Regions from separate parts of the Kitasatospora sp. NPDC058444 genome, predicted to be linked through region 1. Evidence: riboswitches for the same ligand, from Rfam matches in the RefSeq annotation. Region 1 holds a riboswitch; the other holds the start of a gene.
The links. A riboswitch is a leader RNA that binds a small molecule or an ion and turns the genes downstream of it on or off. The one in region 1 is predicted to bind glycine.
Positions count from the first base shown of each region.

Region 2: linked by a shared signal. The riboswitch ahead of gcvP (aminomethyl-transferring glycine dehydrogenase) and the one ahead of gcvT (glycine cleavage system aminomethyltransferase GcvT) in region 1 are both predicted to bind glycine.

Region 1 is NZ_JBHXLL010000055.1:7,946-11,337, reverse strand. It holds gene ACFWP2_RS35360 (enhanced serine sensitivity protein SseB C-terminal domain-containing protein) at 1-590, opposite strand, end outside; gene ACFWP2_RS35355 (enhanced serine sensitivity protein SseB C-terminal domain-containing protein) at 710-1,513, opposite strand; glycine riboswitch at 1,748-1,849, shown strand; gene gcvT (glycine cleavage system aminomethyltransferase GcvT) at 2,079-3,200, shown strand; gene gcvH (glycine cleavage system protein GcvH) at 3,301-3,392, shown strand, end outside.
Region 2 is NZ_JBHXLL010000005.1:337,428-340,819, reverse strand. It holds partial or broken gene ACFWP2_RS09025 (DUF2382 domain-containing protein) at 1-353, opposite strand, end outside; partial or broken gene ACFWP2_RS09020 (PRC-barrel domain-containing protein) at 843-1,226, opposite strand; glycine riboswitch at 1,465-1,568, shown strand; gene gcvP (aminomethyl-transferring glycine dehydrogenase) at 1,807-3,392, shown strand, end outside.

The sequences.
Region 1 (3,392 bases):
GCCAGGTACGGCTCCCCCACCGCGGGCTGCACCCAGGCCCGGCGCAGCGCCCGGACCGCGCGCACCTCGGAGGCCTGCCGCTCCAGCAGCGCGAAGAACGGCTGGGCGTTCAGCTGCGGCTCGCTCAGCTTCAACGGCCCGGCCGGCAGCCGGTCCAGGCCCGCGGCGACCCGCCGCAGGTCCGCCCAGGGCACGCCGACGCCGCCACCGGGCGCGTGCGGGTTGAGCCACAGGCCCCAGCGGGTGCGGTAGAGCGAGGCCGCGATCTCCCGGCCCGAGATGACCTCGTGGGCCCGCGCCCAGCCGGAGGAGGTCAGCTGCTCGGGCGAGGTGACGGCCGGCGCGTAGCCGTGGCCGCTGATCTCCATGTTCCCGTACTGGGCGTCCGGGCTGCCCGGCGTGCCGTGCCACAGCAGCATCCAGACCTGGCCGTCCGCCAGCGCGTGCAGCAGCCGCTCGTACGCGTCGTAGCGCTCCGGCGCGACGTCGCGCAGGGCGCGCTCCAACGCGCCGGGATCAGCTCCCGGGCGCCCGGCCGGTGCCTGGCCCCAGGGCCCCGGCACACCGCCCGCTCCCGTTCCCGCACTCATGCGCCCACCTCGCCGCGCCTCTTTCCCTCAACCCGCCGAGCCCGTCGGCCGTCTGCACGCACCCTATGGGCGCGGCACCGGCCACCGCCACGGCGACGTGCCTTTGATACGAACCCCGCTCAGACCCGCGAATAGAACGGAAGTACCCGGGTGAGCAGCCACTCGACCACCGGGTCGTCGGCGAGGTCGAGCAGTACGAGGTGGACGCCGCCGGGCAGCGGCGCGGTTCCCAGCGCTCGTCCGAGCGCGTCGTTCACCGCGGCCGGGTCGGCCGGCGCCGCCGGGTCCAACTGGACGCCCACGAACATCACGGTCGGCTCGCCCTCGATGCTGGCCAGCGCCCTGCGGGCGGTCAGCACCCCCGGCAGCGCGGACAGTTCGGCTCGACAGGCGGCCAGGAAGTGCTCCGGGTCCTCGCCCGGCACCGGCTCGCGCAGCGCCACCCGGCCGCCGGTCGGCACCGCGGCGTCGTCAGCGGTCGCCCAGCGGTCCTCGCGCGGACCGCGGCGCAGCTCGGCGACCCCCTGCGGCGGCACCGGGAGGCCCACGGCCGCCTCCGGGTTCACCGCGATGCCCACGCCCAGCGGCAGCCCGCGGGCGAACTCCCACACCGGCGCGATCGCGAAGGCCATCCCCGGCGCCTGCCGGAGGAACACCTCCTGCGAGGAGAACACCGGCACGTACGGGTCACCGCCGAGCTCGACGGTCGGCAGGTCCAGCGACTGCCCCTGCGGGTCGGCCCCGGCCGGCAGCGGCACCCACACCTGGCTGCGCGCCAGCACCTCCATCACCCGCGGGGTGGCCCCCGGGTCGCCCAGGGCCGCGGTCAGCACCTGCTCCAGTTCGTTGGCCGGCCAGGAACCGCCCGCCGGCGCCTCCTCCGGTCCGCCCCACCCCTGCTGCTGCTCCACCGGGTACCCCATGCGCCGCCGATTCCGCCCTCTGCCGGTCGGCCGCCCTCTGCTGCGCCGACGCGCAGCAGTCTAGGGCCCCCGGGGCCTCCTCTTTAGGGCTCGTGTTCGGGTGCCGCCCGGGGCCCGTGCCCGGGCGGCGCGCGGTGTGACCGGGTCCCCCCTCCCCTCGCCGTCCCGGACGTGCCATGATGTGCGCGTCCGACGGCATGCGCCGCGGGCCCCCACAACTCCATACCGGCCGCTCGAACCCGCGCGGGAGAGCCCGGAGTGCCGTTCAGGCACAGCCGGCGCCGAAGGAGCAAGTCCTCCCCGGAATCTCTCAGGCACCCCTACCGCACGGGTTAGGCACATCTGGAAAGCGGCGCCCGGCCCTGTCGTGCGCCCACCCACGGTGCAAGCCGTCATGCTGTCCCCCAAGCTGGAAACAGCTGCGGGCGGTGGGCGGTGAAGCTCTCAGGTTCGACGACAGATGGGGAGACCCACGCCGCCGCATGCCCGCGCGCAGGGTCGGCCCCCGAGCGGGTCCGGTCCGGCGCGTGCACCCCTGAGTGCCCCGACCGAGGAGTTCCTGGCCATGTCGTCCCTCCGCCTGACCGCGCTCGACGCGCTGCACCGCGCCCTCGGCGCGACCATGACCGACTTCGCCGGCTGGGACATGCCGCTGCGCTACGGCAGCGAGCGCGAGGAGCACCTCGCGGTCCGCACCAAGGCCGGTCTGTTCGACCTCTCGCACATGGGCGAGATCACCGTCACCGGCCCGCAGGCGGGCGAGATGCTGGACCACGCGCTGGTCGGCTTCGTCTCCGCGCTGGGCGTGCTGCGTGCCCGCTACACCATGATCTGCGCCGAGGACGGCGGCATCCTGGACGACCTGATCGTCTACCGCCTGCGCGAGGACGCCTTCCTGGTCGTCGCCAACGCCTCCAACGCCCAGCTGGTCCTCGACGAGCTGATCGCCCGCGCCAAGGGCTTCGACGCCGTCGTCACCGACGACCGCGACACCTACGCGCTGATCGCCGTCCAGGGCCCGGAGGCCACCGGCATCCTGGCCGAGACCACCGACGCCGACCTGCCCGGCCTGAAGTACTACGCGATCCTCCCGGCCCGGGTGGCCGACCGCGACGTGCTGCTCGCCCGCACCGGCTACACCGGCGAGGACGGCTTCGAGATCTTCTGCCGCCCGGCCGACGCCGAGGCGATCTGGCAGGCGCTGACCACCGCGGGCGAGGGCCGCGGCCTGATCCCGTGCGGCCTGTCCTGCCGCGACACGCTGCGCCTGGAGGCCGGCATGCCGCTGTACGGGCACGAGCTGTCCACCGACCTCACCCCGTTCGACGCCGGCCTGGGCCGGGTCGTCCGCTTCGACAAGACCACCAACGAGGGCGCCTTCATCGGCCGCAAGGCCCTGGAGCAGGCCGCCGCCGCGGCCGAGACCAACCCGCCGAAGGTGCTGGTCGGCCTGGTCTCCGAGGGCAAGCGGGTGCCGCGCGCCGAGTACACCGTGGTCTCCACCGAGGGCGAGCCGATCGGCCGGATCACCTCCGGCGCGCCGTCCCCGACCCTGGGCAAGCCGATCGCGATGGCCTACGTCGACGCCGCCCACGCCGCCCCCGGCACCACCGTCGCGGTGGACGTGCGCGGCAAGCACGAGCCCGTCCAGGTCGTGGCGCTGCCGTTCTACAAGCGCGCCCGCTGACCCTCCGCCGAGGCCCCGGTTTTCCCGTTCACGCACGTCGCGGCCGTCCGCGCGGCGGCCCGCTTCGTCGTACCCGCTTCCCATCCTGGAGAATGACGCCATGAGCAACCCCCAGCACCTGCAGTACACCAAGGAGCACGAGTGGCTGACGGCCGCCGAGGACGGCGTGTCCACGGTCGGCATCACGGAGCA
Region 2 (3,392 bases), on a different contig from region 1:
GACTGGGGCTGGGTGGCGGTGGTGTCGTGGACCTCGACGTTCTCGCGGCGGAGTTCCTCCCGGATCACCTCCTCGGTCGTGTACCGCTCGACGACCAGACGGACCCGCTCGATGGGGGCCAGGTACTTGCGGACCACCGGGCGTTCCTCACGGAGAGTGACCTCCTCGACGGCCTCGGCGATCTCCTTCTCGCTGAGCGTGGCGCGCTCGGCGTCGCTGATCGGCGTCCGCTCGACCCGGACGCGTTCGCGGACCACCGGGACGCGGCGCTCGAACTGCTCGGTCGTCACGTACTTGCGCAGCTTCGCGGTGCCGAGGGTGTGCCACTCGGTGGTGATCTCCAGCCGCTCCTCGCGGCAGGTGATCTCGACCGGGCTGCTGGGGGCGGACGAGGGAGCGCCGGTGTGCGTGGGGGCGGTCGTGGTGGTCGACGCCGGGGTGGGGGTGGGCTGCGGCTTCGGCTCCACGACGGGTGCGGTGGTGGAGGCGGCGGGCGCGGTGGCGATGGACGCGGTGGTGATGGGCGGGGCGGAGACGGGTGGGGCGGAGGAGACCGGAGGCGCGGCGGAGGTGTGCGCGGCCGGCGGGGAGTCGACGGGGGTGGCGGGGGTGGCGGGGGTGCCGGTTGTGACGGGGGTGCTGAGGGTCCGCATGTCGGCCTCCGGGGCGGTCCTGGCGGTTTCGGCGATGGTGGGGGCGGCGGCGGCGGGGGCGGCGGCAGCGGGGGTTCGGGCCGGCGGGGGCTCGGGGAGCCGCTCGGAGGAGCGCTCGGGGGTCCGCTCCGGCGTGTGGAAGGTGAGCGACTTGGCCGGGGCCGCCGCGGCCGTCGTGGCGGCGGCCGCCGCCGTGGTGCCGAAGTCGAGGTCGGGCTGCTTGGCCCGGCTTCCGTTCTCGCCGTTCGGGCGGCTGTCCATCGGGGTGTCGAGCCCGTAGTAGCGGTAGAGCTGGAGCTCCTGGGCGGGGGACAGGTGCTGGCCGACGCCGAAGTCCGGTGACTCCTTCACCAGCGACTTGTCGTACGGCACCCGGAGCTCGTCGCCGGCGAACTCGCTCGTGGTCAGCGGGACGAAGGCGTCCCGGCCGAAGATGCCCGTCCGGACCGCGGCCCACTCGGGCCGACCGGTGGCATCGTCCAGGTAGACCTCGTCGACCGTGCCGATCTTGTCTCCGTTGCGGTCGACGGCCTTGTGGCCGATGAGGTCCCGGGGGTCGATGTCGGTCTGCACTTCTTTCCTCCCGCGTGCTGAACCTGCGGAACTCCCGCAGGAAGGCGGCCGGAGCACCCGATTCCGTCCGCCACTTCACACCAAAAGCCATGAATCGGACGTGCGCGACCCGAGTGCGCCGTCCGGGGTTCGCGCTGGACCGTCCGGGGGACGCGCGTAGACCTCACGCGTAGACCTCAACTGACCTGATGCACCCGTGATCGGGGGGCCTCCCGCTGGTACCCTGGGCGGCGACCGCAGAGCCCGCTCGGGAGAGTCTCCGACCGCGAAAACCGCTGGTCGGAGCGCCGAAGGAGCAACTCCTCCCCGGAATCTCTCAGGCATCCGTACCGTGTGGGGTAGGTCACTCTGGAAAGCAGGGCAGGAGCGTCGGCACGGGAGCCGGCGATCACCACCCTCACCGACGGTGCAAGCCGGCGGAGCGCCCACAGCGCCCCGTGCGGGTGAAGCTCTCAGGTCCCGATGACAGAGGGGGAGGCCTGTCGGGTCCGCCCGCCCCGGCTCGTCCGCTGCTCGCAGCGGCGAAGGCCGGCCGGCGTGCGTACCCCCGCCGGTCCGTGACCAGGAGGCCTCGACCACCATGAACGCCCAGCCGAACGCGGGACGCCCCACCGGCGCCTCGACCCTCACCGAGCTTGAGCTGGCCAGCCCCTTCGAGAACCGCCACATCGGCCCCGACGCCGCCGCACAGGAGAAGATGCTGGCGTCCGTCGGCTACGGCTCGCTGGACGAGCTCGCCGGCACCGCCGTGCCCGAGGCGATCCGCTCCATCACCGCCCTGGACCTGCCCGCCGGCCGGACCGAGGCCCAGGTCCTCGCCGAGCTGCGCGAGCTGGCCGGCCGCAACCAGGTGCTCCAGCCGATGATCGGCCTGGGCTACTACGGCACCTTCACCCCGCCGGTGATCCTGCGCAACGTCATGGAGAACCCGGCCTGGTACACCGCCTACACCCCGTACCAGCCGGAGATCTCGCAGGGCCGCCTGGAGGCCCTGCTGAACTTCCAGACCCTGGTCTCCGACCTGACCGGCCTGCCGACCTCCGGCTCCTCGCTGCTGGACGAGGGCACCGCGGCCGCCGAGGCGATGGCGCTGGCCCGCCGCGTCACCAAGGTCAAGGGCGGCGTCTTCCTGGTCGACGCCGAGACCCTGCCGCAGACCGTCGCGGTGATCAACACCCGCGCCGTGCCGACCGGCGTCGAGGTGGTCGTCGCCGACCTGTCCGAGGGCATCCCGGCCGAGATCGCCGAGCGCGGCGTCTTCGGCGTGCTGCTCCAGTACCCGGGCGCCACCGGCGTCGTCCGCGACCTCGCCCCGGTGATCGAGCAGGCGCACGGCCTGGGCGCGATCGTCGCCGTCGCCGCCGACCTGCTCGCGCTGACCCTGCTCAAGTCCCCGGCCTCGCTGGGCGCCGACATCGCCTGCGGCACCTCGCAGCGCTTCGGCGTGCCGATGGGCTTCGGCGGCCCGCACGCCGGCTACCTGTCGGTGCGCGCCGAGTACGCCCGCTCGCTGCCCGGCCGCCTGGTCGGCGTCTCCATCGACGCCGACGGCAACCGCGCCTACCGCCTGGCGCTGCAGACCCGCGAGCAGCACATCCGCCGCGAGAAGGCCACCAGCAACATCTGCACCGCCCAGGTGCTGCTCGCCGTGATGGCCTCGATGTACGCCGTCTACCACGGCCCGGACGGCCTGGCCGACATCGCCCGCCGCACCCACCGCTACGCCGCCGCCCTCGCCGAGGGCCTGCGGGCCGGCGGCGTCGAGCTGCTGCACGGCGAGTTCTTCGACACCGTCACCGCCGTCGTCCCGGGCCGCGCCGCCGAGATCGCCGCCGCCGCCCGCGCCAACGGCATCAACGTCCACCAGGACGGCGCGGACCGCATCTCCGTCTCCACCGACGAGACCACCACCCGCGAGCACCTGGCCGGTGTCTGGGCCGCGTTCGGCGTCCCCGCCGTCGAGGTCGCCGAGGCCGCCGACGCGCTGCCCGCCGCGCTGCTGCGCGAGGACGAGTACCTGACCCACCCGGTCTTCCACAGCCACCGCTCGGAGACCGCCATGCTGCGCTACCTGCGCCGCCTGTCGGACCGGGACTACGCGCTGGACCGCGGCATGATCCCGCTGGGCTCCTGCACCATGAAGCTCAACGCGACCACCGAGATGGA